DNA from 2 places in the Mesorhizobium sp. M0678 genome. Region 2 is predicted to be linked to the other one. Evidence: riboswitches for the same ligand, from Rfam matches in the RefSeq annotation. Region 2 holds a riboswitch; the other holds the start of a gene.
The links. Region 2 has a riboswitch for S-adenosylmethionine ahead of NKI29_RS26525 (O-succinylhomoserine sulfhydrylase). Riboswitches for the same ligand answer to the same signal wherever they lie in the genome.
Positions count from the first base shown of each region.

Region 1 (15,751 bases), on a different contig from region 2:
TTGCCTGCCGACGGCGCCTTTCACATTAAGGCCGGAATTCAGCCTATAAGCGGTCGCACAGGGACATGCCAGACCGGAGCCGCCCGTCCGGTCGACAATCAAGGACCCGCCATGCCTCGTTCTTTCCTCCATGCCCTGGTCGTGCTGATGGCCGTCGCGCTTTCGACGACGGTTTCGGCCGCTGAGCCGCAATCCTTCACGGGCGAATATTCGGTGTCGTTCCTCGGCCTCTCCGTGGCCAAGGCGAAATTCTCCAGCCATTACGAGGGTGACACCTATTCGATCGAGGGCAGCGTTTCCGCCGCCGGGCTCGCCACTTTGTTCGACGATACGAGAGGCACGATCTCGTCGAAGGGCAAGATTTCGGGCAAGCAGTTGCAGCCGCAAGCGTTCCACGCCGACTACACGTCCGGCAAGAAGGCATCGATGATCGACATCCAGTTTGCCAACGGCGTCGTCACCTCGACCAAGGTCGTGCCTGAGCCGAAGAAGCGCAATCCCGAGAATTGGATACCGCTGGTCGGCAGCCATCTCGTATCGGTCCTCGATCCGATGGCCGCCACCGTCATCCATGCCGACAGCCTCGACCAGGTCTGCGGGCGCACGGTGAAGCTCTATGACGGCGAAATGCGTGCCGATCTGAAACTGAGCTACGAGTCCAAAGGGTCGATCTCGGTGACCGGCTACAAGGGCGATACGGTCACCTGCAGGCTGGGCTTCGAGCCGGTGGCCGGCTACCGCAAGAATCGCAAGGCGCTGAACTACCTGAAGAAACGCAGCCGCATCATGGTGACGTTTGCACCGGTCGGCCAAAGCGGCGTATATGCGCCGATCCGCGCCACGGTCAGCACGCAAATCGGCCCGTTGACGATCAGCGCGGAGCGGTTCGAAGCGAACGAATAGGCGTGATGGTGCGCCGCCAACGGGGCACGGGGGCGACGGATATGGCGCGCGCAACACTGATCGGCTTCTCCGCGGTCGCCATGTGGGCGCTGCTGGCGCTGCTTACGGATGCTTCGGGCGCCGTTCCGCCGTTCCTGCTTTCCGCAATCACCTTCACGATCGGCACTTGCGTCGGGCTGGTTGCCCGGCTGTTCATGCCGGCAGCCGGCGGCGCCGCGAAGATACCGCGCCAGGTCTGGGTGATCGGCATTGCCGGCCTGTTCGGCTACCACTTCTTCTACTTCACCGCGCTGCGCAATGCGCCGGCCGTCGAGGCCAGCCTGATCGCCTATCTGTGGCCGCTGCTGATCGTGCTCGGATCGGCGCTGATGCCTGGCGAGCGGCTGGCCTGGAACCACGTCGCCGGCGCGCTGCTCGGCCTTGCCGGCACGGTCCTGATCGTCACCAAGGGCGGCGGGCTTGCCTTCGACGCGCGTTATGCCTTCGGCTACGCCATGGCCGGCGTCTGCGCGGTGCTGTGGTCGTCCTATTCGCTGTTGTCGCGGCGCTTCCCGTCGGTGCCGACCAGCATCGTCACCTGGTTCTGCGCCGCCACCGCGGCGCTTTCGCTGGTCTGCCATCTGTTGCTTGAGCAGACGGTGCTGCCCGCCGGCGCCGGCCAGTGGCTGGCCGTGCTCGGCCTCGGTCTGATGCCGGTGGGGGCGGCGTTCTATGCCTGGGACATCGGCGTCAAGCGCGGCAACATCCAGGTGCTGGGGGCGGCGAGCTATGCCGCGCCGCTGCTGTCCACCCTGGTGCTGATATCAGCCGGCTTCGCCGAGCCGTCATGGCGCATCCTCGCCGCCTGCGTGCTGATCACCGGCGGCGCGGCACTGGCGGCGAAATCGCTGTTCCTGCGCAAGAGGGCTACAAGCGAGGCAAACGCTTGATGCCGTTTCCCGGTGGCATCGATGCCAATGCCAATGCGACGCTGGTATTTTCGCTGGCGGCGGCGGTGATTTACGCGTTCAGCCTCGGCATGCCGCCGCGCCTTTCGCGGTCGGCGGCAAGGACATTGGCGGTGGCGATGCTGGCGGTGCTGGTCGCGCAGCAGGGCGGCCCATGGCTGCTCGTCGCCGCGCTGGGCGTCAGTGCCATCGGCGACGCCTTCCTGTCGCGCGACGGCGAGAAGGCATTTCTTGGCGGCACGGCCAGTTTTCTTGCCGCGCACGTGCTTTACGTCGTGCTGTTCCTGCGTGCCGGCGGCGGCCTCGGGCTGCTTTCGGCCGAGCCGTGGCGGGCAGCGATCGTGCTGGCGATGATCGTGTCGGTGCTGGCCATGCTTTTCGCGCTCCGGCGCCGCATCGGCCCGGCCTTGCGTTTGCCGATCGGTGTGCATGCCGCGGCACTGCTTGCCATGGGCATTGCGGCGCTCACCCTGAACAGCGTCGGGGTCGTCGGCGGCGTCGTCCTGCTCATGCTGTCCGACGGGCTGCACGCCGCGGAAAAGTTCCTGCTGCCCGCCATCTCGCCACACCGCATTTGGGTGCGCCATGCGGTCTGGGCGCTGTATTACGTCGGCCAGCTGGCGATCACGCTGGGTTTTCTGCTGGGCTAGGTGCCTAGGGCGTGCCCGGCAGCCAGCCTGGTTCGGCGAGTTCGAAGGCGGAGAAATCGAAACCCGGCGCCACGGTGCAGCCGACCAGGGTCCATTCGCCGAGGCTGCGTGCCGACTGCCACCAGCCTGCCGGCACGACGATCTGCGGCCGCTCGCCCGCGGCAAGTGCCGTACCGAGGACCTGCTCGATGACGGGACCGCCTTCTCGGTGTATCGACAGCGCCAGCGGCGCGCCGTCATAGAAGTGCCAGACCTCCGCCGCGTCCCTGACTCGGTGCCAGGCCGACAATTGGTCCTTCTCTAGGAGGAAATAGATCGCCGTCGAATGGCCGCGGGCGCCTTCCGCGCCGTCGCGAAAGGTCTCGGCATACCAGCCGCCTTCCGGATGCGGCTTCAGGCCGAGCAGGGCGATGATTTCGGCGGAACTGGTCATCGCTGTTGCGCTCAGAAATTGTCCTTGCGCTTGCGGATCTCGGCGAACACTTCGGCGTCGGAGGCGTTCTCCAGGCCGAGATGCCTGCGGATCGCCGGATCGTGCCAGCGCAGGAACGGATTGGTCGACAGTTCCTCGCCGATGGTCGTCGGCAGCGTCGGTTTGCCGTCGGCGCGCAGCGCCTCGACCTTGGCGGCGCGCTCTTTCAGCGCCGAATTGGTCGGGTCGACGGTGAGCGCGAAACGGGCATTGGCCAGCGTATACTCATGGCCGCAATAGACGACCGTCTCGGCCGGCAGCGCCGCGAGCTTCTTCAGGGATTCGTACATCACCGGCGGCTTGCATTCGAGCAGCCGCCCACAGCCGAGCGCAAACAGCGTGTCGGCGGCGAAAGCCACTTTCGACGCCGGCAGATGATAGGTGACATGGCCGGCGGTATGGCCGGGTGTGGCGATGACCTCGATCCGCTCATCGCCGAGGTGGACGACCGAGCCTTGCTCGACGGGTTCGTCGATGCCGGGAATCTTTGCCTTTTCGGCTTCCGGCCCGACAATGCGCAGCTTGAAGCGCTCCTTCAGCGCCAGATTGGCCTCGACATGGTCGAGATGGTGGTGGGTGGTCAGGATCATCGTTGGCGTCCAGCCGGTGCGCTTGATCGCTGCCAGGATCGGCGCCTCCTCGGGCGCATCGATGAGCGCCGTCTGACCGCTTTTCGGGTCATGCACCAGCACGCCGAAATTGTCGCTGCGGCACATGAATTGTTCGATCTCGACCGGCATCGCATCTCTCCCTTTATTGCCGCAGACATAGGGCGCCTGCCAGCCGATGTCATCTGCCTTTGTTGAACTTGGACTGCTTCGAAGCTACCGTTCCGCGCATGCATTCAGACATTGTCGATCTCCGTTCGTTTTATTCGACCACGCTCGGCCGCCTGGCCGAACGCTCGATCACCATGGCGCTGTCCTCGATATGGGCCGTCGTGCCCAACGAGCGGCTGGTCGGCCTCGGCTACACCTTGCCGTGGCTGGAGCGCTTCGGCAGCGATGCCGAGCGCGTCTTTGCCTTCATGCCGGCGACACAGGGCGCAGTGGTCTGGCCGGCGACGGGGCCGACGGCGACCGCCCTGGTCTTCGATGAGGAACTGCCGCTGGTCGATTCCTGCATCGACCGCATGCTGCTCGTCCATTCGCTCGAACATGTCGAGAACCCACGCGAGACGCTGAACGAGATCTGGCGGGTGCTGTCGCCGGCCGGCCGTGTCGTCATCGTGGTGCCCAACCGGCGCGGCGTCTGGGCACGCTTCGAGCATACGCCTTTCGGCAATGGCCGGCCGTTCTCGCGCGGCCAGCTGACCGAATTGCTGCGCGAAGCGAATTTCACGCCGGCGGCGTGGTCCGATGCGCTGTTCTTCCCGCCGTCGCCGCGACGTTTCATGATGCAGTTCCATAATGTGCTGGAACGCGCCGGCCGGCGCTTCTGGCCGATCTTCTCCGGCGTTATCGTCGTCGAGGCGCAGAAGCGGCTCTATCAAGGCGTGCCGGTTGCCCAGCGCGCGTCCCGCCGCGTCTTCGTGCCGGTTCTCTCGCCGCATGGCGCGCCGACGCTTGGCCGGGCTGTCGCGGGCCGAACACCCGGCACCGCCAGGATGACGCGTTCGTGATCCGAGACGTGCTTTTTCACGCCTATCTGACGATATCAGGTTTGCTGTCCGATTGAAGGCCGTGCGGCCGATCCCTATGACCGGTTTGGCATTGCTCCGAATGCAAGGATTTAACCGATGGATGATCGTCCGGATGTCGAGGCCAGCGCCCAGAAGCTTGCCACGTCGATCGAAGCCAGCAGCCTGCGTGAGCAGCTGGCAACAATCAAGATAGCGCTGACCACCTCGCCGGTGCGAAAACAATTGCTTTGGGCATCGATCGGCATCGTCGCCGTCATCGTGGCGAGCTCGATCGGGCAGGTTCTGCTCAATCGCTGGAACCAGCCTTTCTACGACGCGCTGGCGCGGCGCGACATGCCGGCTTTCCTGCATCAGCTTCTGGTCTTTGCCGGCATCGCCGGCGGGCTTGTGGTGCTCAATGTCGGCCAGACCTGGCTCGACCAGATGCTCCGCCTGAAGCTGCGCGAGGCGCTGACGCTCGACCTGATCGACGAATGGATGCGGCCGGCGCGTGCCTTCCGGCTGACCCATGCCGGCGCCATCGGCGTCAATCCCGACCAGCGCCTGCAGCAGGATGCCGGGCATCTCTCCGATCTTTCCACCGGTCTTGGCATCGGCCTGCTGCAGTCCTGCATCCTGCTTGCCTCGTTCGTTGGGGTCCTGTGGTCGCTGTCTTCCGGCTTCGTCTTCCACATAGGCGGCCATTCGCTGGCCATACCCGGCTACATGGTCTGGGCGGCGATCCTTTATGCTGGCACCGCCTCCTGGTTGAGCTGGCTGGTCGGGCGACCGTTGATCCGCTTCAACAACGATCGCTATACGCGTGAGGCGGAACTGCGCTCCTCGGTGGTTCGCGTCAACGAGAATGTCGATGCCATCGCGCTGGCGCATGGCGAGGCCGATGCCAGGCGCCGGCTCGAATTCGATCTCGGCACGGTGCTGGGCGCCATGCGGCGCATCTACAGCGCCCAGATCAATCTTTCCTGGGTTACCGACACCTATGGCTGGATCACTGTCGTCGCGCCGATCCTGGTCGCCTCACCGGTCTATTTCGCCGGCGATATCAGCTTTGGCGGCTTGATGATGGCAGTCGGCGCTTTCAACCAGGTCCATTCGTCGCTGCGCTGGTTCATCAACAATATCGGCGGCATCGCCGATTGGCGCGCTACGCTGATGCGGGTCGCCGACTTCCGCATCGCGCTTGGCGACACCGACGCGCTGCACGATACGGAAAGGCGCATTTCGTTCGGCGAAAACCCGGACGGCAGCCTGACATTCGAGAAACTCGAGATCGCCTCGCCGGAGGGATGCACCAAGCTTGCCGAGCCGCATGTCGAAATCCGCGCCGGCGACCGGGTCATGATCACCGGAGATCCGGGCGCCGGCAAGACGCTGTTCTTCCGGGCCATTGCCGGTCTGTGGCCATGGGGCAGCGGACGGATCGGCATGCCGGCCGGAGAAGCGCCGATCTTTGTTCCGCGTACCCCCTATTTCCCGCTCGGCAAGCTGCGCGAGGTGCTCAACCATTCAGACGGCGCGGCGGAGGCGAGCGATGCCGAGATCTCGGAGGTGCTGGCCGATGTCGGGCTGCAACGCCTGTCGTCCTCGCTCGATCGCTCGGCGCGCTGGGAGCGTGAGCTCAGCGACGACGAGCAGCGTCTGCTGGCCTTTGCCAGGCTGGCCTTGCGACGGCCGAAATGGGTGATCATCGACGAGGCGCTGGACGCGTTCGACGGCCCAACGCTGAGGCAAGTGCTGTCGATGCTGGAGAAGCGCCTTCCCGACGCCGCGATCCTCAATATCGGCCGCGGCCAGCACAATGGCCGCTTCTTCCGGCGGGCGTTGACCATCGTCAAGGATGCCGGCCAGCCGCCACTCAAGCCGGCCCGTATCAGGGCAGGTGCCATCGAACCGCCCCCGGCGATCGCCTCGACCGGCCGAAAGAAATAGAAGGCAAGCTTTATTTCGCCGCGATCGCGGCGAAAAACTGTCGCGATCGTTTCAGATGGGAACGTTCCGATCGGCCATGCTTGACGCTCTCGCCCTGCTCGCCTGCCTTGCCTGCACCCCGGCGGCACCTGCGGCCGCGCCGGCCAATGCAATTGCCGTCGATGTCGAGCTGGTGCTGGCGGTCGACATCTCGCAGTCGATGGATGAAAGGGAGTTTGCCCTGCAGCGCGCCGGCTATGTCGCGGCGCTGCGCCACCCCGACTTCATCAACGCCGTGCGCGCCGGCACCTTCGGCCGCATCGCCATCGCCTATTTTGAATGGGCCGGCACCATCCGCGACGATGCGGTCATTGCCTGGCAGGTCGTCGACAGCAAGGAGAGCGCCAACGCTTTCGCCGACAAGATCGCGGCCCGCCCGTTCAGGAGCTTTCGCGGCACCTCGATTTCCGGTGCTGTGGCTTTCGGCGCCGAGCTTTTCGACGGCACGGCCTTCACCGGCAAACGCCGCGTCATCGACGTCTCGGGGGACGGCCCAAACAACACCGGCTTGCCGGTCACAACGGCACGCGATGCGGCACTGGCGAAGGGCATCGTCATCAACGGGCTGCCGATCCTGGTCAGCCCGTCACCCACCTTCAGCCATCTCGACCGGTATTATGCCGAATGCGTTACCGGCGGGCCGGGCTCGTTCGTGCTGCCGATCTATGCTGCTTCCGAATTCGCCACCGCCACTCGCCGCAAACTGATCCTCGAGGTCAGCGGCATCGAGTATCCCAAGGTGGATCCGAGGACGATCCGCATCGACGCACCGATCGACTGCCTGCAAGGCGAGCGCGACCGAAGGTTTTTCTCGGACCCATATTTCCCGGAACTCGACCGATAAGGCTGGCCCAGGGGTAAGCTAGGCTGGTGGCAGGCCGAAGGCCGGGAACAGAGATGGCCCGAGCGGCCCTATGAAGATCGTCAAGGAAGCGATCCCGCCCTCGGCTGCGTCGAACACATGCAGGGAATGGGCCCGCCATTCAGGGCCGTCGTGGCTGCGGGAATAAACCCCGACCGCCGGCTGGGCATTGGCGCGGCTGGCCAGTGTGCGGAAGCCGCCAAACTTAGGCCAGACGGTCTCGAAGAAACCGCGGATCGCTTCGCGGCCTTGATACCATTCACGCCAAGGCGGCATGGTGTAGATGGCGTCCTCACGCAGCAGCTCGATCAAGCTGTCGAGATTGGCGGCCTGCCAGGCCTGCATGTAGCGTTCGAGCAGCAGGCCTTCTTCGGGGCTGGGCCGTGATCGGCTGGCCGGCCGTCCCTGAGGATAGCGCGCCGCCAGCGTTGCGCGGGCCCGTTGCAACGCGCTGTTGATCGAAGCCGTCGATCCGCCCAGCAAACGCGCCGTCTCGACAGCCGACCATCCGAGGACGTCGGCAAGCAGCAGCGCGGCGCGCTGCCTGGGCGGCAGATCCTGGATCGCCGCGACGAAGGCGAGCTGGACGGCCTCGCGGCTCTCGTAACGGGCTTCCGGACCTGGCTCGCTGCCGGCAACGTCTGGAAGCTCGGCGTCGGGGTAGGGCTCCAGCCAGGCGATGTCGGCTACAGGCCCGCCTATGGCCGCCCCGTGCGAGGGCTGCCGTCCGGGTTCCCGGAGAATGCGACGCGCCCTCGACCTCGCCTTGATGGCGTTGAGGCAAGCGTTGGTCGCGATCATGTAGAGCCAACCGCGAACCGAACCTCGCCCGTCGAACTCCGATCTTGCGCGCCAGGCGCGAAGCAACGCGTCCTGGACGAGGTCGTCGGCCTCGTGCAGCGAACCCATCATGCGATAACAATGCAGCTTGAGCTCGCGGCGATGCGCGGCCGTGACCTTCTCGAAGGCCAGCCGATCGAGGATCGGCTGGCGTGATGGTTCCAGAGGTGGTTGAGCGTCTGTCATGTGGCTTGTGCGGTTACGAGCGAGCGTTGCATTACGCGCCCCTCAGGCGGCCGGGGCAAGCCCGCTACCGCTCACCATGAAGGAACTGCCTTGCGGCTGGCCGGTGGCGAGTGCGACCACCGCCCGTCCGACATCGGCCGGCGTTTGCATGTCGGTCATGGCGGCGATGAAGTCCGCCGGCTGGATGCCCATATAGGCCGCTATGCTGTCGACGCCGGCTTTGCCCACGCCGGTTTCCGGCATGATGCGCATCGGCGCGAGCGCCATGAAGCGCAGGCCGAGGCCAAGCCGGTCGGCCTCCTTCTGGCTATGACCGGCCAGGAACATCTGCATGCGTTTTGCGCCGGCATAGCCGCCGGCGTTCGGTGGTCCGCCGGTCAAAGCCGCGCCGCTGGAGATCAGAACGATCCGGGTCCCCGGTTTGAGCGGACGCCGCAGAGCGGCCCGGCAAAACAGGAACGACGCCTTGACGTCCGTGTCCCAATTTGCCGAGAACGCCTTCCAGTTCTGTTCATGCACCGGCGCAGAAGGGGCCAGCGCACCTGCGCAGATCACCAGTACGTCCGGCTCAAGCGCGGCGAAGACCTTATCCGGGGCGGAGTCCACCGTAGCATCGACCGCGAGCGTCTTCACGCCCGAGACCTCCCAGGCAAATTGCGCCAGGGCCTGTTTTCCGCGGGCGACGGCCAGCACCGTCGCTTTCTCCTTGAGAGCGGCCTCCGCGATCGAGCGGCCGACACCACGGCTGCCTCCGACGACGACGACATTCTGATTTTGCAACGATCCCATGGATCACCTCTCGTTCCCGGCCGCCGGACCATCCAGACGCGCTCATCGATAAGGACAGCGCAGGCGGGTGGAAATCATCGGTGCCAGGCGGAAATATCTTTCAGGTGACGGCAGCCGCGCGTCGCTTTTGTATTCAGTGTCATTACCTCTGGGGTAATCGACCAGCGCACTACGTCTCGGCAAAATGCTCCCATCAAGCCGGTTGTCCGGCCTTCGACCACAAGGAGACACGCCATGACCGCCTACGCCGTCGCCCATATGCGCCAGGTCACGCCGGGGCCGCAGATCGTCGAGTACCTGCACAAGATCGATGCCACGCTGGAACCGTTTGGCGGCCGCTTCGTGGTGCACGGAGGCGAGGTGGAAATCGTTGAAAACACCTGGCCGGGCTATCTCATAGTCATCGAGTTTCCCAACCGGCAGCAGGCACGTGCATGGTACGACTCGCCCGCCTATCAGGAGATATTGCCGCTGCGCACCGGCAATTCCCAGTCCGACGTGGTCTTCGTCGACGGCGTCCAGCACCCCCACAAGGCCACGGACGTGCCTGAATAGGGGGAATGATCGGGTACAACCGGCGTCTATGGTGCCGCCATCTATCTGGCGGCACCGAATTTGGATCGCGTCTGCATCGGCAGCTTCACCGCCCCTGCAGCACCTTGATCGCGTTGGACATGTCGCCATGCGACAATGCAGCCAGGTAATCCGAGTAGTTGATCCTCCCGTTCGCGAAGCCGTTCATCAATCGCGTGCAGAACGTGTGTTCCAATCCGGCATCCGGGACGTTCATGAGCGCGGCGAGGTTTGCCCTTTCAACCTTGCCGAACCGCATCTTGAATTTGGTCATGCACCGCTGGATCGCCTGCCGTTTCAGCGCCGGGCTGCCGCTCAACGCGACTTGTCCATTCTGGAAATCGGTCTTCGACGTCGTGCATCCGGAAATCAAAGTGGCCGACATCAAAGCTGTTGCTAATACTAACGTCTTCATTGCTTCCCCCAAACCAACCCGTTTGAGACCTGTTAAAGCAACAAAGAATGCCGGGCAACTTCATTGGATTGAAAATTGAAAATATGGTTTCTTGCGCAGGTCTGAGGTTCGTTGCTTCTGCCTGTCAAACCTATCGTTTCAGCAGGAATACCGCTTGCTGGCCGAAAAAGTTCCAGAACCACCAAGGCATGGAGAAGCCGATCCGCTGGCCGTTGGCGTCGAGCGCGGTTGCCTTTTCCACCGTCGCGCCAAGCTCGTCGCACAGATTGACGAAGTCGCGAATGGTGCAGAAATGGATGTTGGGCGTGTCGTACCAGGAATAGGGCAGGTCCTTGGTCACCGGCATGCGGCCGTTGAAGAGCAGCGAAAGGCGCACCCGCCAGTGGCCGAAATTCGGGAATGAGACGATGGCGCGGTTGCCGATCCGGAGCAGTTCGTCGAGCACCAGCTTCGGATTGCGGGTCGCCTGCAAGGTCTGCGACAGAACGACGAAGTCGAAACCCTTGTCGGGATAGAATTGGAGATCCTTGTCGGCATCGCCTTGAATAACCGACAGGCCGCGCGCCACGCATTCGTTGACGCCGCGCTGCGACAGTTCCAGGCCGCGACCGTCGACCTTCTTGGTCGCCTGCAGCAATTCGAGCAGCAGGCCGTCGCCGGAACCGACATCCAGCACCCGCGACTGCGGCGGGATGAGATCGGCGACGACTTCGAGGTCGACGCGCTGGGCGCGGTTGACGCTCATGCGTTCGCCTCTTGCCTGACGCATGACCCTGATCCGAAAAGCCTGCAACTTTTCGGGGTCATGCGCTGATGCCTGGCACATGGTCCTGATCCGAACAATCCGCAACTTTTCGGGGTCATGCGCCGAGCCCTCTCGCCCGCGCGGCCGAGGCGATGAAGCCCTTGATGGCGGCGAACAGTTCCGGTTCGTCGAGCAGGAAGGCGTCGTGGCCGCGGTCGGTCTCGATCTCGACGAACGAGACCGAAGCGCCGGCCGCGTTCAGCGCGTGCACGACCGAGCGGCTCTCCTCGGTCGGGAACAGCCAGTCGCTGGTGAACGAAACCAGGCAGAAGCGCGTCTTGGTGCCGGCGAAGGCATCGGCCAACCGGCCGCCATGGTCGGCGGCGAGATCGAAATAGTCCATCGCCCGGGTCATGTAGAGATAGGAGTTGGCATCGAAGCGATCGACGAAGGTCATGCCCTGATGGCGCAGATAGCTCTCGATCTGGAAGTCGGCATCGAAACCAAAGGTCAGGGCTTCGCGGTCCTGCAGGTTGCGGCCGAACTTGCGGTGCAGCGCTGCTTCCGACAGATAGGTGATGTGGGCGGCCATGCGCGCCACCGCCAGCCCCTTTTCCGGCCGCTTGCTGTGCTCGAAATACTTGCCGCCATGCCAGTCCGGGTCGGCCATCACCGCCTGCCTGCCGACCTCGTGGAAAGCGATGTTCTGCGAGGAATGGCGGGCGCCGGTGGCGATCGGCAGCGCCGAGAAGACGCGCTCCGGATAGCTGGAGGCCCATTGCAGCACCTGCATGCCGCCCATCGAGCCGCCAAGCACGCTGAACAGCTGTTCGATGCCGAAATGCTCGACCAGCATCAGCTGCGCCCGCACCATGTCGCGGATGGTGATGATCGGCAGGTCGAGCCCGTAGGGCTTGGCGGTGGCGGGATTGGTCGAGGCGGGGCCGGTGGAGCCGAGACAGCCGCCGATGACGTTTGACGAGATGACGAAGAAACGGTCGGTATCGATGATCTTGCCGGGACCGATCAGCACTTCCCACCAGCCCGGCTTGCCGGTCACCGGATTGGTGTTGGCGACATGCTGGTCGCCGGTCAGCGCATGGCAGACGAGGATGGCGTTGGAGCGCGCGTCGTTGAGCGTGCCATAGGTCTGGTAGGCGATCTGGAACGGCGACAGCAGCGTGCCGGCGTCGAGCTTGAGCGGCTTGTCGGCGCCGAAACGCAACACCGGGCTCGACGGCTGGTCGGCCTCGTTGTTGGTTTTTCGCGCGCGCAAAGCGACCATCACATCTCCTTGCCCGGCCTTCAGTTGTCCACCGGTCTGGGCAACAAAAAACCGGCCATGCCTTCGCAAAGCCGGTTACAAGATGCAAACGGCCCTTTAGCAAGTTGTTTAACGTGGCTGCAAGCCGACCGGCCAAATCACCACGGAACTGTAGCCGTTCTTCTATGACTCGCGCATGGCTTCGTCAACGGCAAGTTCTTGATCCCGAATTGCCGGCCCCTCGACATTCCGGGCCACGGCTTGTATTTCCGCTGCGGCTTCCGGATGGAGGCACTCTCGACGGATTTCATGAAATGAGCCAGACACCGGATCAGACACGTCCAAGGCCCCGCGCCGGCATCATGGACATCGAAGCCTATGTGCCCGGCAAGAGCGCGGCGCCTGAAGGTGTCGCCAAGGTCCATAAATTGTCGGCGAACGAGAACCCGCTCGGTCCTTCGCCAAAGGCGATAGAGGCCGCGCGCGCGGTCGCCGACAAGCTCGCGGTCTATCCCGACGGCAGCGCCAGGCGCCTGAGGGAAGCGATCGCCGAGGTGCACGGGCTCAACCCGGCGAACATCGTCTGCTCCAACGGCTCCGACGAGATTCTGGGCCTGCTGGCGCAGACCTACCTCGCGCCCGGCGACGAAGCCATCATCACCGAACACGGCTTCATGGTCTACAAGATCTACATACAGTCGGCCGGTGCCGTCCCGGTGACGGTCAAGGAGACCGATGAACGCGCCGATATCGATGCGATCCTCGCCGCGGTGACGCCGGCTACCCGGATCATCTTCCTTGCCAATCCAAACAATCCAACCGGCACCTACGTGCCGTTCCAGGAGGTCCGCCGCCTGCATGCCGGCCTGCCGCGAAACGTGCTTCTGGTGCTGGATGCAGCTTACGCCGAATATGTCCGGCGCAACGATTATGAAGCCGGCGTCGAGTTGGTGGGCAGCGCGGAAAACGTGGTCATGACCCGCACTTTCTCCAAATTGGGCCTGGGCGGGGCGCGGATCGGCTGGATGTATGCGCCAATGCACGTCATCGACGCGATCAACCGCGTGCGGGGACCCTTCAACGTCAATGCGACGGCAATCGAGGCCGGCATCGCGGCGATCCGCGACCGTGCCCACATCGAACGCAGCGTCGCGCACAACGAGACCTGGCTGGCCTGGCTGAGCGAGCAATTAAGCGGGCTCGGGCTGCGGGTGACGCCGAGCGTCGGCAATTTCATCCTCATCCACTTTCCCGAGGACAAAAAGCATTCGGCGGCGGCCGCCGACGACTACCTCAGTGCGCGCGGCTACATATTGCGGCGCGTTTCCGGCTACGGTTTTCCGAACGCGCTGCGCATGAGCATCGGCACCGAAGAGGCCAATCGCGGCGTTGTCGCAGCACTCGCGACATTCCTGAAAAGCTAGAACACCATGACCTCACCGATGTTCGAAAAGATCGCGCTGGTCGGCATCGGCCTGATCGGCTCGTCGCTGGCCCGCGTCATCCGCCGCGAGGGACTCGCCGGCCAAGTCGCGATTTCGACGCGCAGCGACGCGACGCTGGCACGGGCGAGCCAACTCGGCCTTGGCGACACCTATACGACGGATGCGAAAGAGGCGGTTCGCGATGCTGATCTGGTTATCGTTTCGGTGCCGGTCGGCTCTTCAGGCACGGTCGCCGCAGAGATCGCGCCGGCGCTGAAGAAGGGCGCCATCCTCACCGATGTCGGCTCGACCAAGGCATCGGTGATCGCGCAGATGCAGCCGCATGTGCCTGATGGCGTGCACTTCATCCCCGGCCATCCTTTGGCCGGCACCGAAAAATCGGGACCGGACGCCGGTTTTGCCGAACTGTTCGAGAACCGCTGGTGCATTTTCACGCCTCTGCCCGGTACCGATCCCGCAGCACTGGAAAAGCTCTCGGAATTCTGGCGCCGCTGCGGCTCCAACATCGACACGATGGACCCGCAGCATCACGACATGACGCTGGCCATCGTTTCGCACCTGCCGCATATCATCGCTTACAACATCGTCGGTACCGCCGACGATCTGGAGTCGGTGACCAAGTCCGAGGTCATCAAATACTCGGCTTCCGGCTTTCGCGACTTCACCCGTCTCGCGGCGTCCGACCCGACCATGTGGCGCGACGTCTGCCTGCACAACAAGGACGCCATTCTCGAAATGCTGGCGCGGTTTTCCGAGGATCTGTCCTCGCTGCAGCGGGCGATCCGCTGGGGCGACGGCGAAAAACTGTTCGACCTGTTCACCCGCACCCGCGCCGTCCGCCGCTCGATCATCGAGGCCGGCCAGGATATCGACGTACCGGATTTCGGCCGCCAGGCAGTCGAACACCCGCCGAAGGGATAAGCCGCGGCAGGCCGATCGCAGGCCAGCCTGGCTTACAGCGGTTCATCGTTTCACAGAAACGCCGAACCGCTCTATCTCTTTGTTTTTGCGCAATTCCGGACGGAAAACCGTTTCACACTTTTCCTGGAGTTGCTCTAGTCGAGCGGCTTGATCTTGCCGAGCGGGATGAAGCCGAGCGAGGCCTTGCCCCTGACGATCTTCAGCGGCATCGACGGCTGGTTGCCGAGCAGCGCCAGTCCGGCAAAGCCGGTTTGGATCTGTTTCTTCTGCTCGGGGATGGCGGTGGCGAGGATTGCCGCCACGGCCTTCGGATCATTGAGCCTGATTGTCAGGTCGGCATTTATGAGACCGTCGTCATCGACCGACAGCGGTCCGGAAACGGTGATGCGCGCGGTTCCGGACGACAGATCGAGCTTGTGGATTTCGGCGGCCTGGCCGCGAAGGCTCTTCGGATTTGCCTTGATCAGTGTCACGCCGTTCTTCAGCGTCAGGTCGCCGCTGCCGTCCAGCGGCGGCAAGACGCGCCCGTCGATGGCCGCCGCGTCGATTTCAAGATCGGTGAAATTGCCGGCATAGTCGATGTCCGGGCCGTTTGGGCGCAATTGTCCCGTGGCGGTTCCGGCGCTGAACAGCGAGACGGGATCGGTGTCGTCTGCCGGATCGGTCTGGCCGGACAGGCCTTCTGTCTGCAGCGAGAGGCGCCTCGGCAGCGGCCAGGACAGCTTCATGTCGGCCCGCAGATCATCCCAGTCGATCCAGAGCGGGGTCATGCCGGGAACTGAGGTCCTGAGCGGCCCCCTGAGCTCGGCGGCAGGCGACAGAAGCCGCGTGATCTGCGTGGCGGCGTTGATCTTGCCTGTCGATGCCGCGACGTTGCGGCTGTCGTCCTCGTAAGCCAGGCTGTCGCAGGAAACGGTGAAGCTGAAGGGATAGCCGCTGACCGCGAGATTGGCGCAGTCGGCCCTGATGCCTTTGTCGTCGAGATCGGCGACCGCCTTGTCGGTCGCGCTCTCGACCAGGTCCGCCAGGTAGAACCAGCCCGCGCTGTAGATGCCGAACAGCACGAGAATGAAAGCGGCAAGCCACAACAGGCGGCGACGTTGGCTGGGCGGCGGGCGCTCGTCACTTG
Region 1 is NZ_JAMYPT010000010.1:115,790-131,540, forward strand. Features, by position in the region: gene NKI29_RS19335 (DUF3108 domain-containing protein) at 112-903, shown strand; gene yddG (aromatic amino acid exporter YddG) at 945-1,832, shown strand; gene NKI29_RS19345 (lysoplasmalogenase family protein) at 1,832-2,500, shown strand; gene NKI29_RS19350 (cupin domain-containing protein) at 2,505-2,933, opposite strand; gene gloB (hydroxyacylglutathione hydrolase) at 2,945-3,712, opposite strand; gene NKI29_RS19360 (class I SAM-dependent methyltransferase) at 3,811-4,593, shown strand; gene NKI29_RS19365 (ABC transporter ATP-binding protein/permease) at 4,711-6,543, shown strand; gene NKI29_RS19370 (DUF1194 domain-containing protein) at 6,620-7,426, shown strand; gene NKI29_RS19375 (RNA polymerase subunit sigma-70) at 7,445-8,470, opposite strand; gene NKI29_RS19380 (SDR family NAD(P)-dependent oxidoreductase) at 8,513-9,259, opposite strand; gene NKI29_RS19385 (DUF1330 domain-containing protein) at 9,494-9,814, shown strand; gene NKI29_RS19390 (hypothetical protein) at 9,900-10,247, opposite strand; gene metW (methionine biosynthesis protein MetW) at 10,378-10,992, opposite strand; gene metX (homoserine O-acetyltransferase MetX) at 11,108-12,277, opposite strand; SAM riboswitch at 12,354-12,431, opposite strand; gene hisC (histidinol-phosphate transaminase) at 12,571-13,680, shown strand; gene NKI29_RS19410 (prephenate/arogenate dehydrogenase family protein) at 13,687-14,622, shown strand; gene NKI29_RS19415 (DUF2125 domain-containing protein) at 14,757-15,751, opposite strand, start outside.
Region 1: linked by a shared signal. The riboswitch ahead of metX (homoserine O-acetyltransferase MetX) and the one ahead of NKI29_RS26525 (O-succinylhomoserine sulfhydrylase) in region 2 are both predicted to bind S-adenosylmethionine.

Region 2 (15,751 bases):
GATCAGGGACAGCACCGAGGATGGCAGCATTCACGTCGCCTGCGAATTCTGCTCGAAGCAATATGACTTCGACCCGGCGGAGTTTGCAGCGGCCGGATGACGGCCGTCAATTGACGGTGCGCCGCATTCCCGGCAAGTCGAGCGAGAAGGCGGGGATGGCGACGTCGAACGTCTCGCCCCGCTTGTTGCGCATGGTGTAGTGCCCGACCATGATGCCGGACGGCGTCGAGAGCGGGCATCCAGACGTATACTGATAGCTGTCGCCGGGGTTGAGTCCGGGTTGCTCGCCGACGACCCCGGGGCCGCGCACTTCCTCGACCTTGCCGGTGCCGTCGGTAATGTGCCAGTAGCGCGACAGAAGCTGCACGAACTCATCCGACTGATTGTCGATGGTCACCTGATATCCCCAGACATAGCGGTTTTGCGGCGGGTCGGAGTGATCCTCCAGATAGAACGGCCTGACCTGCACTTCGATGTTGCGGGTGACGGCGCTGTACATAAACTGCTCCAAAGCAATGTAGATGGAACTTCGACGCTCAGCGCAGTTTGATCAACGATGCGCGTCATCTCCTTGCCCGACTCGAGCGCAGGTGCCGAAAAACAATGTCATTTAAGTGACACATGACAATGATGGTGTGCAGGCTTGTGCCGGGCGACTCAGCGTTCTGTCGAATTGTTGAAAACGGCCGTCATGCGGCCGGCACTTCTGGAGTGACCAGATCTCGATGGAACCGACATTCGCAGCCGCCCTCCTTTCCATAGCCCTCCTTCTTTCAAATCTCGCCAGCATCCTGTTAGCTTCGCTGAAGCTGAAGCGACCAGGCAGGATCGCACCGCCCGCGGCCAACGCGCCGCCGGTATCGATCGTCATCCCGGCGCGCGGCGTCGAGCCGTTTGCCGAAGAGACGCTGGAGCGCGCCTTCTCACTCGACTGGCCGCGCTACGAACTCATCTTCTGCGTTGCCCATGCCGACGACCCGGTGGTCAAGCCGATCACCGCCGCAATGGCGCGCTTTCCAGCTATTCGCGCCCGTCTTCTAGTCGGTGACGACCGCATCAGCGGCAATCCAAAACTCAACAATTGCGTGAAGGGTTGGGAAGCGGCGCATTATAGCTGGGTCATCCTTGCCGATTCCAACGTGCTTATGCCGAGCGACTACGTCCAGCACCTGATGGCGGCGTGGCGGCACGACACCGGCCTCGTCTGCTCGACGCCGATCGGCTCGCGGCCGGACGGCTTCTGGGGGGAGGTCGAATGCGCCTTTCTCAACACGCTGCAGGCACGCTGGCAGTACGCCGGAGAGGCGCTCGGCCTCGGCTTCGCGCAGGGCAAGAGCATGTTGTGGAATAAGCCGATGCTCGACGCCAATGGCGGCATCTGCGCGCTTGCTGCCGAGATCGCCGAAGACGCCGCCGCGACCAAGCTGGTCAACGGGTTCGGACTGCGGGTCAATCTTGTCGCCTCGCCCTTCGAACAGCCGCTCGGCCGGCGCACGTTTGGCGAGATCTGGTCGCGGCAGGCGCGCTGGGCGCGGCTGCGCCGCGTCACCTTCGCGCTGTTCTTCGCCCCCGAGATCCTGATCGGCGCAGCGCCGCCGCTGGTGCTTGCGCTGATCGCGGCGGCTGACGCCGGCGTCAGCCTGCCGGCAACCGCCATCGCCGTGCTGGTCGCGGCCTACCTGCCGGAATGCGCCTTGGCCTCGGCCAAGGGATGGCACCTGTCGCTGCGCACCATCCTGGCGATGATGGCGCGAGACCTGATGCTTCCCGCCATTTGGGCGCGCGGATGGCTGAGCGGCGCCGTCGACTGGCGCGGCAATGTGATGACTATCCAGACCAAGCCCGTCGCGGAGCTGGAAGAGACCCCGTCCGGCGCCTGATCGGCGCGTCCCCGCTCGCCTCTATTCGGCCAGCCCTTATCCGGCAACTCTCAGTGCCTGCTCGATGTCTTCGAGCAGGTCGTCGGCGTCCTCAAGGCCAACTGACAGCCTGAGCGTTCCCGGTCCGATGCCGAGCTCGGCGCGGGCCTCATCGGTCAAGTTCTTGTGCGTCGTCGTCGCCGGATGGGTGATCAGGCTCTTGGCGTCGCCGAGATTGTTGGAAATCAGCACGACGTCGAGTGCGTTCTGGAAGGCAAAGGCCGCCTGCTTGCCGCCCTTCACATCGAGGCAAATCAGCGTCGAGCCACCCGACATCTGCTTCTTGACCACCGCCGCTTGCGGGTGGTCGGCACGGCCAGGATAGATGACACGGGCGATTTGCGGGCGCTCGGCGAGGAAATCCGCGATGCGGCCGGCACTTTCCGTTTGCTGGCGTACGCGTAGCGGCAGCGTCTCCAGGCCTTTCAGCAGCGTCCAGGCATTGAAGGGCGAGAGGCTTGGGCCGGTGTGGCGGAAATAGTCATGCAGGTTCTCGTCGATCCATTTCTTGTCCGACAGAACGATGCCGCCAAGACAGCGCCCCTGGCCGTCAATATGCTTCGTGGCCGAATAGACGACGATGTGGGCGCCGAGCTGCAGGGGTTTCTGCTGCAAGGGCGTAGCGAAGACATTGTCGACGATCAGCCTGGCGCCGATCGAATTGGCAAGTGCCGCGACGGCGGCGATGTCGATCACCTCCAGCGTCGGATTGGTCGGGCTTTCCAGAAAGAACAGTTTGGTGTTCGGCTTGACCGCCTTTTCCCAATTGGCGATGTCGGTGCCGTCGACCAGCGTTGCCTCAATGCCGTATTTCGGCGCCAGCGTCTCGACCACCCAGCGGCAGGAGCCGAACAGCGCGCGCGCCGCGACGATATGGTCGCCCGCCTTGGCGCTGCACAGCAGTGCTGCCGTCACCGCCGCCATGCCGGATGCCGTGGCGCGCGCGTCCTCGGCTCCTTCCAGCGCGCACATGCGTTTCTCAAACATGTCGACCGTCGGATTGGCATAGCGCGAATAGATGAAGCCCGGCTCCTCGCCCTTGAAGCGGGCCTCCGCCGCTTGCGCCGTCTCGTAGACATAGCCTTGGGTGAGATACATCGCCTCGGAGGTCTCGCCGAAGCCGGAACGCAGCGTCCCGGCATGCACGAGTGCGGTCTGAGGCTTCCAGTCGCGCTTCTTGGTCATCATTCCATCCAAACACCAAAATTGGTCCAAACAACAAAAAACCGGTCGCGAAAGTCGCAACCGGTCCATATGGCCTTGCGGCCCGACGGTCCTTTAGCGACTTGTTTAACGTGGCTGCAAGCCGACCGGCCAAATCACCACGGGATAACGAGCTTTAGACCCGCGCCACGCTTGCGTCAATTGCCGGCATGATTAAGAGGGTTGTACCAAGCAGGTGCCAAAGGCGTCCACGGTCGGACCTGCGACAGAACAAGACCTCGCCCGGCGTTCGAACGGAGCCAGACCCTTGCGGCAGACAGGCATTCTTCCCGATCAGGATATTTCCGCGCTGTTCCAGACGGGCGCGCTGAAATCGCCGCGCACGCTCGATTCCGATCAGATCCAGCCGGCCAGCCTTGACCTCAGGCTCGGCGACAAGGCCTGGCGGGTGCGTGCTTCCTTCTTGCCCGGCCCGGACTACAGGGTTGTCAACAAGCTCGACCGGCTGAAGCTGCACGAGATCAACCTCGCCGAAGGTGCCGTGCTGGAAACCGGCTGCGTCTACATCGTGCCGCTGCTCGAAAGCCTGGCGCTGCCCGCGCATATTTCCGCCTCGGCCAACCCGAAAAGCTCGACCGGACGGCTCGATATCTTCACCCGGGTAATGACCGACCGTGGCCACGAGTTCGACAAGATCGCCGCAGGCTATGAAGGTCCGCTCTATCTGGAGGTCAGCCCGCGCACTTTCCCGATCGTCGTGCGCACCGGCTCGCGGCTGTCACAGATCAGGTTCCGCACCGGCAATGCGCTCTTGTCAGAAAGCGAGCTGCACGAGTTGCACCGCGCCGAGATGCTGGTCGCCACCGAACCACCCAACATCTCAGGCGGCGGCATCGCGCTGTCGATCGACCTCGACGGCGACAAGGATGGGCTTGTCGGCTATCGCGGCAAGCACCACACCGGCCTGGTCGACGTCGACAAGCGCGCCGCGCAGGATGTCGTCGATTTCTGGGAGCCGCTCTACAAGAGCGGTGCCGGCGAGCTGGTGCTCGATCCGGACGAATTCTATATTCTGGTGTCGCGCGAGGCGGTGCATGTGCCGCCAGTCTACGCCGCCGAAATGACGCCTTTCGACCCGCTGGTCGGCGAGTTCCGCGTCCATTATGCCGGTTTCTTCGACCCGGGTTTCGGCCATTCGGCGTCGGGCGGCACCGGCAGCCGGGCGGTGCTCGAGGTGCGCAGCCACGAAGTGCCGTTCATCCTCGATCACGGCCAGATCGTCGGACGGTTGGTCTACGAGCACATGCTGAAACGGCCGCAGGCGCTCTACGGCACAGATCTAGGCTCGAACTATCAGGCGCAGGGCCTGAAACTGTCCAAGCATTTCCGCGTCGCCCGCTGATCTTGTTCGCAGGCCATCAGCCGCGAAACAGATATTCTTTCGCGGCGCCAAGGCAGCCATGAAACTGACCGACAAAGAGCAGTTCTCGCACTGCCAATCGCTTCTTCCCCCAAAAACCTCTGGTTTGCTTCTCGTCGTCAAGTGAGGCGCTTGAGCTGGACTGCAAGGGGAACAACTGCTTGCCGAGACATCCCAGCACATGGGCTCTGGCGGAGTCGATACCGCAGGCTCTGCCATTGTCGTTCAGTCTGTCAGCGCGGAGTGCGGACGTCATGCGATCCGCGTTGCGCATCAGAAAGCTCACTTGCGATTTCGAATAGCCGGTGGCCAGAAGCCGGTCAGTCATCGACATTCGGGCTTCGCGATAGGATCTTGCGCTGCATTGTCCGGCGCTGTAAGCCGCTGGGGAGAAATAGGCGAGGAACAGGACTAAACTTACGAACACAGTGCCAATCCGCAGGCCGTTCATTTCTCGCCCCTGAATTATGTCACCAGTTTACAACGCCTTCACCGCCACCTTCACCGGCTGCTCGATTTCAAGCGGGTTGCGCAGAGGCAGGCCGAAATCCTGCGCCTCGATTTCGAATACGTCACCGGCCTCGGTCCTGATGCCGTCGGCGAAGGACAGCGTCGCCGTGCCGAACATGTGTACATGCACGTCACCCGGCTGGCGGAAGGCCGAGTATTTGAAGTGATGATGCTCGAGATTGCCAATGGTGTGCGACATGTTCGCCTCGCCCGACAGGAACGGCTTTTCCCAAAGCAGCTTGCCGTCGCGTAGGATGCGTGAAGCGCCGCGGATGTCGGACGGCAGGTCGCCGATCAGGATCTCCGGGCCGAACGAAGCGTTGCGCAGCTTGGAATGGGCGAGGAAGAGATAGTTCACACGCTCGGTGACGTGGTCGGAAAACTCGTTCGACAGGGTGAAGCCGACACGGAACGGGGCGCCGTCGTCGCCGATCACATAGATCCCGGCGATTTCCGGCTCCTCGCCGGCATCCTGGGCGAAGGCCGGCGACATAAGCGCCGCACCGGGCGCCACCGCCATGGTGCCGTTGCCCTTGTAGAACCATTCCGGCTGCACGCCGGTCTGGCCCTTCGCCGGCTTGCCGCCCTCAAGCCCCATGCGGAACATCTTCATGGAATCGGTCAGCTGTTCCTCGCCGTCCGTGCTGAGCTTCTTGTGCATGGAATCGCGGGTCGCGGCGGAGCCGAGATGCGTCAGCCCGGTACCGGTGAGATGGAGATGCGCCGGATCGGGATGGTTGATCGGCGACAGCAGCCGGCCCTTCTTGTAGGCTGCGTCGAGATCGACGGTTTCGCCGAAGCCCTTGCGCTCGATCAGGGCGACAAGCCCGCTGCCGGTACGCGCGGCTTCCATCGCCAGCGAATAGACGCTGCGGGCGCCGTTGATGACGCGGGTCTTGCCGCCGCTGCGGGCAACGACGCGGATCGTCTCGGCGTCGTCGAGGATTTGTGAGATCAGCATGGTAACCCTCTCTGAATTGTGGGCTTGGCGTGCCTTTCTTGGCAAACCCTGCCCTGCGCGGCCCGGACCCTGTCCGCGCCTCGGTTGAAATTCTTCGTCCGGATTGCGCTCGCGGATCAGGTCCCTCGGGGGACTTCTTTGCGCCGCCCGGCAGCGCCGCGATGTGACCCGTATGCCTCCTGGTTGCCTCTCAAGCCTTGTTCTTGTTGTAGACGTCGAAGACGACGGCGCCGAGCAGCACCAGGCCTTTGACCACCTGCTGCCAATCGACATTGACGCCCATGATCGACATGCCGTTGTTCATGACGCCCATGATGAAGCCGCCGACCACCGCGCCGATGACCTGGCCGACGCCGCCCATCGCCGAAGCGCCACCGATGAACACCGCGGCGATGACGTCGAGCTCGCTGCCGAGGCCGGCCGCCGGCACAGCCTGCCCCAGGCGCGCTGCGATAATCAGGCCGCCGAGTGCCGACAGCACGCCCATATTGATGAACACCATCAACGTCAGCCGTTCGGTCTTGATGCCCGATAGCTGGGCTGCCTTGACATTGCCGCCCATCGCATAGATGCGACGGCCGATCGTCATGCGTTTGGTAACGAAGACGAACAACGCGATCAGCACGCCCATCACCATGAGAACGATGGGGAGGCCCCTATAGGTGGCGAATTGGTAGACGAGAAACAGCGCCAGCGCGCTGATCACCAGGGTCTTGACGACGAACAGCGAGAAGGGCTCGGCTTCGTAGCCATGTTTCTCGCGGGTGCGCCGTGCCCTGAGCCCGAAATAGGCATAGGCGAGCACGGCGACGAGGCCGATCACGATCGTCGTCAGGTGCAGCGTCAGGCCGCTGCCGACAATGGTTTTGCCGGCGGCGTTCACGGTTGGCGGTATCAGCGTCAATGGGCCGATCAGGTCCGGAATGAAGCCGGAACTGAGCGCCTTGAAGCCGACGGGAAGCGGCCCTACGGAAGACCCGCCACCCAGCAGCGCCTGGCAGATGCCGCGGAAGATCAGCATGCCCGCCAGCGTGACGATAAAGCTCGGTATTCGGTGATAGGCAATCCAGTAGCCTTGTGCCGCGCCGATCGCACCACCGACGATCAGGCAGATGATCGACACCACCAGCGGATTGCTCAATGGGCCAAGCGGCCAGATGACCATCATCATCGCCGCCAGTGCGCCGATGAAGCCGGCGACGGAGCCGACGCTGAGATCGATGTGACCCGAAACGATCACCAGAAGCATGCCCAGCGCCATCACGATGATGAAGCTGTTCTGCTGCACGAGATTGCTGAGGTTCACCGGCTTGAACAGCGTTCCGGACGTGGTGAACTGGAAGAACACCATGATTGCGATCAACGCCAGCACCAACCCGTATTCGCGCAGGTTGGTGACCAGCGCCGAGACGGCAATGCGAGGTCCCTGTTGTAGATCCTGGGCAACGCCGGTCTGCGGCCCGGGAGCGCTTTCGGTGCTCATGATGCTTTTCCTTCTCCGCGGACGATGGCGCGCATTATCTTTTCCTGGCTGGCGTCGCTTGCCGCCATTTCGCCGACGATGCGTCCTTCGTTCATGACGTAGATGCGGTCGGTGATGCCGAGCAGTTCGGGCATTTCCGACGAGATGACGATGATTGCCTTACCCTCGGAGGCGAGACGCGCGATGATCGTATAGATTTCATACTTGGCGCCGACGTCGATACCGCGTGTCGGCTCGTCGAGGATCAGCACTTCCGGATTGGCGAACAGCCATTTCGACAGCACCACCTTCTGCTGATTGCCGCCAGAAAGGTTGCCGGTCATCTGGTAGACGCTCGAGGCGCGGATATTGGTCCTGCCGCGATAATCGTTGGCGACCGAAAGCTCGCGCAAATCGTCGATCACGCCGTGGCGCGACACGCCGGGCAGGTTGGCCAGCGTGATGTTGTGCTTGATGTGGTCGATCAAGTTGAGACCGTAGGTCTTGCGGTCCTCGGTAACGTAGGCAATGCCGTGTTCCACCGCCTTGCTCACCGAAGAGACGTCGATCGGCTTGCCGTTGAGGAACACCTCGCCGGTGATGCGATGGCCATAGGACCGGCCGAACAGGCTCATGGCAAACTCGGTCCGGCCGGCGCCCATGAGCCCGGCAATGCCGACCACTTCGCCCTTGCGGGCGTTGAGGTTGATACCCTTGATGACCTGCCGCTCGGCATGGATGGGGTGGTAGACCGACCAGTTTTTCACTTCGAGAACGGTCTCGCCGATCTTCGGCTCGCGCGGCGGATAGCGGTCGTCGAGCGAACGGCCGACCATCGAGGTAATGATGCGGTCCTCCGAGATGTCCTTCTTGGCCAGCGTCTCGATGGTCCGCCCGTCACGGATGATGGTGACCTTGTCGGCGACCCGGTTCACCTCGTTGAGCTTGTGCGAGATCAGGATCGAAGTGATGCCTTGCCGCTTGAATTCGAGCAGCAGATCGAGCAGCGCCTGGCTGTCCTTTTCGGACAGGCTCGCGGTCGGCTCGTCGAGAATGAGCAACTTCACTTCCTTGCTGAGCGCCTTGGCGATCTCGACCAGCTGCTGCTTGCCGACGCCGATATTGGTGATCAGCGTGTTGGGGTCCTCCTTGAGGCCGACCTTCTTGAGCAGGGCGCTGGTGCGCGCCTCATTGGCATTCCAGTCGATGACGCCGTATCTGGCGTGCTCGTTGCCGAGAAAGATGTTTTCGGCGATCGACAGCATCGGCACCAGCGCAAGCTCCTGGTGGATGATGACGATGCCCTTGCGCTCGCTGTCATGGATGCCTTTGAAATGGCACTCATCGCCGCGATAGATGATCTGGCCGTCATAGGTGCCGGACGGATACACACCCGACAGCACCTTCATCAGCGTCGACTTGCCGGCGCCGTTCTCGCCGACCACGGCATGGATCTCGCCTTCCTCGACCATGAGCTTGACGTTCGACAGCGCCTTGACGCCGGGAAACGTCTTGGTGATGTCGCGCATCTCCAAAATCGTCGATGCCATTGAGAATACCACTCCTGCGAGGTCCGCAAACAATACCGGGCTGGCTCGCCAACGAAAAGGGGCCCTGCCTGCGCAGGACCCCAGGCTTTGTAACCGCGATTACTTCAGTTCTTCGGCCTTGATGTAGCCGGAGTCGACCACCAGGGCCTGGTAGTTCGACTTGTCGACGTCATGCGGCGTCAACAGGATCGAGGGAACGACCTTGACGTCGTTGTTGTAGGTCGTGGTGTCGAGGCCTTCCGGCTTGCCGCCCGAGAGCACCTTATCGACGAGTTCGACCGTCGCCTTGGCGAGTTCGCGGGTGTCCTTGAACACCGTCGAATACTGTTCGCCGGCGATGATCGCCTTGACCGAAGCGGTCTCGGCGTCCTGTCCGGTGACGATCGGCCATGGCTGATCGGCGGTGCCGTAGCCTACGGCGCGCAGCGAAGCGATGATGCCGCGCGACAGGCCGTCATAGGGCGAGAGCACGCCATCGACGCGGCTGCCGTCCGAGTAGTTGGCGGAGAGCAGATTGTCCATACGGGCCTGGGCGGTTGCCGCCAGCCAGCGCAGCGTGCCGACCTTGTCCATGCCCATCTGGCCGGACTTCACGACGAGGGTCTTGTCGTCGATTAGCGGCTGAAGAACCGACATGGCGCCGTTATAGAAGAAGAACGCATTGTTGTCGTCCGGCGAACCGCCGAACAGCTCGATGTTGAACGGGCCCTTCTTCTCGGGATAACCGAGACCCTTGAGCAGCGATTTGGCCTGGATGACGCCGACGCCGAAATTGTCGAAGGTGGTGTAGTAGTCGACATTTGGCGTCTTCTTGATCAGGCGGTCGTAAGCGACGACGACAACGCCGGCGTCATTCGCCTTCTGCAACGCATCGCCCATCGTGGTGCCGTCGATCGAAGCGATGATCAGCGCCTTCGGGCCCTTGGTGATTTCGTTTTCCAGCTGGCTGAGCTGGTTCGGAATGTCGTCCTGCGCGTACTGCAGGTCGACAGTGTAGCCCAGAGCCTCGAGCTGGGACTTGACGGCGTCGCCGTCGTTGATCCAGCGCTGCGAGGTCTTGGTGGGCATCAGCACGCCGATCAGGCCTTCGCCCGCCTGCGCCGGCAGCGTCATGGCCGCGATGCCTAGGGCCGCGACGGCGGCCAGTGTCTTGACAATCTTCACATTAACTCTCCCTGGTTGATGGACGCGTACCCTTGGGTTTCGTGGGCCGCGCAATCGTGCAGGAGCGCCAAACGCGCCGCTGCCGTCAATCGATCTCCGGTATCCTCCCAATCGGCCCCGAGACTCTGGTTTCAATCGATACGAGTTTTCCCTCGTCACCGACCGTCAAGCCTCAGGACGCGCGAAGGGTGTGTCGCTTTGCCATAACTGTCAAATGCGATCTTTGATGGTTGCTATATCGAGACTGATATGGCTTAGGCTAGTGACGACGCTGCCGGATCCAGCCAGGGCGCCGGGCGTAAGAGTAGGGAAGAATCATGGCGGCGCTGCGAAATCCTGACGGAATATCAGCCAGTTACGATGAAATTCCGGGTGATGGCGGAACCTTGCTGCGCAGCGGCTTGAGCCTGCGTCACATGCGCATGATCGCAGCCCTCGACGAGCACGGCCGGGTGAGCGCCGCGGCCCAGGTCATGAACATCTCGCAGCCGGCGGCCTCGCGCATGATCGCCGAGATGGAGGCCGTGCTCGACGTCAAGCTCTGCGAAAGGCTGCCGCGCGGCGTCACGCTGACACCCTATGGCAAGGCGTTGGCACGGCGCGCGCGATCGATCCTGCTCGAGATGCGCGAGGTCGATCGCGAGATTTTCGAGCTCAAGGCGGGCAAAGGCGGCTCGGTGTTCCTGGGCGCGGTGACAGCACCGGCGATCGAGCTGGCGGTGCCGGCGATCCGCGAGATCCGGCGCCTTTATCCGCGCATCGAAATCACCATGCAGGTCGAGACATCGAACGTCCTGGCGCGCGAGCTGATCGCCTCGCGCCACGATTTCATCATCGCCCGCATCCCCGACGACCTCAATCCGCGGCTGTTCGAAGCGCGCGTCATCGGCGTCGAGAAAGCCTGCCTGATCGTGCGCCGCGGCCACCCGCTGACCAAGGGCAAGGCGGTGCGGCTGGAAGACACCGCCGCCTATGACTGGGTTTTCCAGTCGGGCGGCTCGCCGCTGCGCCAGGCGATGGAAAGCAACTTTTTGAACCGCAACATCGCGCTGCCGGACCGCATCCTCAACACCAGCTCGCTGCTATTGACTCTGGTCATGGTCGCGCAATCCGACGCCATCGCGCCGGTGTCGATCCAGGTCGCGAAGTTCATCCAGAACCCCGAGGGCCTGGCCGGCGCTATCGATGTCGTCCACACTGAATTCGACATCGAGGTCAGGCCGTACAGCCTGATCACGGTGAAGAACCGCGCGCTGTCACCGGCAGCCAAGATGCTGCACGATTTTATTTTGCGAGAGGTGGGCTGAGGGTTGGAGCGGGTAGCGGGCGCATCCCGTGGCCGGCCAGACGACCAGACAGGCCCGCCAGCAGCGGCGCCGATGCACGTCGGCCACTACTGCCTGATGCTCAAAAAAAGCCCGCCAGCAGAAGCCAGCGGGCCAAGGGTAGACTTTCCGGTTGGGGTCATTCGAGGCCCCGCCGACCCTCAATGTGAGATATTCCACGAACTGGCACATCGGCCAAACAGATGAAAGACGGCCAGCCGGGCTGTAAAACTGCCTATAAATCCGCTGGTTTTCAGCTTGGCCAGAACAAGTGCAATGCACCGGGGGCAAAAGCTGGAGCGGGTAGCGGGAATCGAACCCGCGCGTTCAGCTTGGGAAGCTGACAAGCTACCATTACATCATACCCGCGCTGGTTCCTCCGATATCATGGCCCGGCGCCGATGCGCAATCCGGTTTGAGGGCTCGGCTTGATGCTGGGCTATCAACTGCGTATTTCTAGGCATGTGCCCGAATCGCGGCACCCGACTGTGGAGACAGGCTTGTCCGCACTGAACCGCTTTCTCGGCGATACGCCGCTCCGGGTGATCCTGAAGCTGCTTGTGGTGTCGTTCCTCGTCGGGCTGGTCATGAATGCCTTCGGCTGGTCGCCGATGGATGTGCTTTACGGCATTCGCAAATTCTTCATCGACCTGTGGAATTTGGGCTTCCACGCCATCGACCGTTTCCTCGGCTACATCCTGCTCGGTGCCGCGATCGTCGTGCCGGCCTTCATCCTGCTCAGGATCGCTAACTACCGGAAATGAATTTTCAGGCGTAGCCCGCCGCCACCTCGAACAGGATGGCGTGCCGTGCAGCAAGTGCTGCGACATCCGTCGAATAGCCTCCGCCGATAACGCCGCATACCGGTATGCCAAGCGTGCGGAAATGGCGGATCACCATATCGTCGCGGGCACGCAGCCCGTCATCCGTGAGCGACAACCTGCCGAGCCGGTCCTCGACATGGACATCGACGCCGGCATTGTAGAAGACGAGGTCCCAGCGCCTTCGCGCCGACAACTCCGGCAGGATGGCGTCCAGCCGCTCCAGATAGGCTGAATCGCCGGCGCCGTCGGGCAGGGCGACATCGAGATCGGAGGCGATCTTGAGCGCGGGGTAGTTGCGGTCGCCATGCATGGAGAAGGTAAACACGCGCGGCTCGTCGTTGAGGATATCCGCCGTGCCGTCGCCCTGATGCACGTCGAGGTCGACGACCAGGATGTTTTGGACAGCAGCTTCGGCGAGCAGCACCAGCGCGGCAACGGCTACGTCGTTGAAGGTGCAGAAGCCGGCGCCTTGCGCGCGCCGCGCGTGATGGCTGCCGCCGGCGGTGTTGCAGGCGATGCCGTTCAGCAACGCCAGCCGCGCTGCCAGCACCGTGCCGGCCGTTGCGAGCTGCGCCCTCAGCGAAACCCGCGGTCCCACGGGAAAGCCGATCTCGCGCTCGATCGCCACCGGCACTTCGCAGGCAAGCACCTGGTCGACATAGTCGACCGCGTGGGCAAGCTTCAGCCATGATGGCCGCGCCGCCTCCGGCATGTTGAGCGCTTCGGGCTGCGCCAGGCCGCGTGCCCGCAAGGCATCCATCAGCAGCGGATATTTGCTCATCGGGAAGCGGTGGTTGACGGCGAAGCCGGCGTCGTAGTCGGGATGATGAACGATCTGCAAGGGCATGGGACGGGCGGTGCGCCAGAGGCGGGTTTCGGTTGACCATAGCGGGGTGGATGGTTGCGCGAGGTCCGCAAACTGGGGCACATCGGCTAGCCGATCAAGCCGCAACAGGAAGCAACACGCGTTTGGAGCAGGCTTTACCCACCGAAGTCCACGCCACCGAAGCCAGGGCCTTCGTCGTCACCAACCGCTCGGTGCTCGCCATCGCCGTGCCGATGACGCTTGCCTATCTGACGACGCCGTTGCTCGGAATTGTCGACACGGCGGTGATTGGGCAGTTCGGCGACGCCGCCCTTCTCGGCGGCCTGGCGGCCGGCGCCCTGATCTTCGACGTCGTTTTCACCACCTTCAACTTCCTGCGCTCCGGCACCACCGGCCTCGTCGCCCAGGCCTTCGGGCGCGGCGATGCGCTGGAGGAGCAGGCGGTGTTCTGGCGCGCCGTGCTGATCGCGGTCGTCGCCGGCGTCGTGCTTGCCGCGCTTGCGCCGCTGGTCTCCACCGCCGGGCAATGGTTCATAGGCGCCGAACCGCGCGTCAGCGCGGCGATGGACGTCTATATCCGCATCAGGATGCTCGCCGCACCGTTCTCCCTGATCAATTACGCCATCCTCGGTTACGTGCTTGGGCGCGGCGAGGGCGGGCTCGGGCTGATGCTGCAATTGATACTGAACGGCATCAACATCGCCCTCTGCTTCCTGCTTGGCCTGGAGTTCGGCTGGGGCGTCGCCGGCGTCGCCTGGGCGACGCTCACCGGCGAATTCGTCGCCATGCTGCTGGGTCTCGCCATCGTCGGCCGGCGCTTCTGGGCGGCACCCAGGCTGCCGCGCCACCGCGTCCTCGATCTGCCGGCATTCCTGCGCATGATGTCGCTCAACCGCGATATCATGATCCGCTCCTTTTCGCTGCTCGCCGCCTTCGCGCTGTTCACGCGCCAGGGCGCGCAGTTCGGCACGCTGACGCTGGCCGCCAACGCCGTGCTGATGAACCTGTTCCTGGTTGCCGGCTATTTCATCGACGGTTTCGCCACTGCCGCCGAGCAGCTCGCCGGCCGCGCCATCGGAGCGCGCGCCGCCACCGCCTTTAACCAGGCGGTGCGGCTGACGCTGCTTTGGGGACTCGGTCTGGCCGGCGCGGCGACACTCTTCTTCCTGCTGGAGGGCACGGATCTGATCGCCCTGATCACGACCGCGACGGACGTCCGCGCCATTGCCGACATCTACCTGCCCTGGGCGGCGTTCACCGCGCTCAGCGGCGTGCTGGCTTTCCAGATGGACGGTGTCTTCATCGGCGCAACATGGTCGCGCGACATGCGCAACATGATGCTGTTGTCATTCCTGGCGTTCAGCGCCGCGCTGCTGATCCTGGCGCCGGCCTTCGGTAATCACGGCTTGTGGGCGGCGTTGCATGTCTTCCTGCTGGTACGCGGCTTCAGCCTGCCCGCCATATTGCGGCTGCGGGTGCGCGCGGTCTTTGGCTGATCGCTAAAACGGTTTCGCCGCCCAGTGATCGAGGCGGCTGTCGCGAAGCTCGCGCAGCGACTTCAGCCGTTGACTGTCCATGAAACGGGCCATGCCGGAAAGAATGCGCCCCGGCAGCGCGGGCCCGGCATAGATCATGCCGGTATAGAGCTGGACGAGATCGGCGCCGGCACGGATCTTTTCCAGCGCCGTCTCGGCGGAATCGACGCCGCCGACGCCGATGATGGTGGGATCCGGGCCAAGCAGTTTTCGCATCCTTGCCAGCACGATAGTCGAGCGCTCGAACAAGGGTTTCCCCGAAAGCCCGCCGGTCTCGCCGGCAAGGCCGGCGCTGCTCAGGCCGGCTCGCGCGATCGTTGTGTTGGAGACGATGACGCCGTCCATTTGCTTGTCGCTGATCTCGGCGGCGATGTCCTCAAGCTCGGCCTCGACCAGATCCGGCGCGATCTTGAGGAACACGGGCGGTTTTGCCGGTGCTGCCGCACGCGCGGCCATGACCCGCGACAGAAGTTCGCCAAGCTGTTCGCGTGCCTGCATGTTGCGCAGGCCCGGCGTGTTCGGCGAGGAGATGTTGATTGCCAGATAACTGGCATATCGCGCGAACCGGACCACGCCGCGTTCATAGTCACTGACGCGGTCGGTGCTGTCCTTGTTGGCGCCGATGTTGACGCCGACGATGCCGGCACGGCCCATGCGGGCGGCAAGGCGCTTTTCCGCGGCGGCGTGGCCTTCATTGTTGAAGCCCAGCCGGTTGATCACTGCCCCGTCCGAAGGCAGCCGGAAGATGCGCGGCTTCGGATTGCCGGTCTGCGGCAGCGGCGTGATCGTGCCGACCTCGGCGAAGCCGAAGCCGAGGCCGAGCAGCGCGTCCGGCACTTCGGCATTCTTGTCGTAACCCGCGGCCATGCCGAGCGGGTTCGGGAAACCGAGCCCGCAACGGCTGACCTTTAACCTGTTGTCCTGCGGCGGACGACCGGCGACCGGCAGCCCGCATCTCAGCGCGGCAATCGACAGCCCATGCGCGGTTTCCGGATCGAGCGTGAACAGCAGTTTCTGGCCGATCCGGTCGAACGCGCTCATTCGGCCTCCAGCGCCGGGAATTCATGCCGGCCGTCAGCGCCGAGCGGCAA
Region 2 is NZ_JAMYPT010000020.1:55,875-71,625, reverse strand. Features, by position in the region: gene NKI29_RS26540 (Hsp33 family molecular chaperone) at 1-100, shown strand, start outside; gene apaG (Co2+/Mg2+ efflux facilitator ApaG/CorD) at 107-499, opposite strand; gene NKI29_RS26530 (glycosyltransferase) at 726-1,880, shown strand; gene NKI29_RS26525 (O-succinylhomoserine sulfhydrylase) at 1,917-3,107, opposite strand; SAM riboswitch at 3,178-3,255, opposite strand; gene NKI29_RS26520 (2'-deoxycytidine 5'-triphosphate deaminase) at 3,391-4,485, shown strand; gene NKI29_RS26515 (hypothetical protein) at 4,502-4,954, opposite strand; gene araD1 (AraD1 family protein) at 4,982-5,974, opposite strand; gene mmsB (multiple monosaccharide ABC transporter permease) at 6,165-7,457, opposite strand; gene mmsA (multiple monosaccharide ABC transporter ATP-binding protein) at 7,454-8,986, opposite strand; gene chvE (multiple monosaccharide ABC transporter substrate-binding protein) at 9,086-10,150, opposite strand; gene NKI29_RS26490 (LysR family transcriptional regulator) at 10,468-11,457, shown strand; tRNA gene NKI29_RS26485 (tRNA-Gly) at 11,771-11,844, opposite strand; gene NKI29_RS26480 (DUF6460 domain-containing protein) at 11,976-12,239, shown strand; gene NKI29_RS26475 (histone deacetylase family protein) at 12,244-13,146, opposite strand; gene NKI29_RS26470 (MATE family efflux transporter) at 13,197-14,621, shown strand; gene NKI29_RS26465 (quinone-dependent dihydroorotate dehydrogenase) at 14,625-15,701, opposite strand; gene NKI29_RS26460 (DUF952 domain-containing protein) at 15,698-15,751, opposite strand, start outside.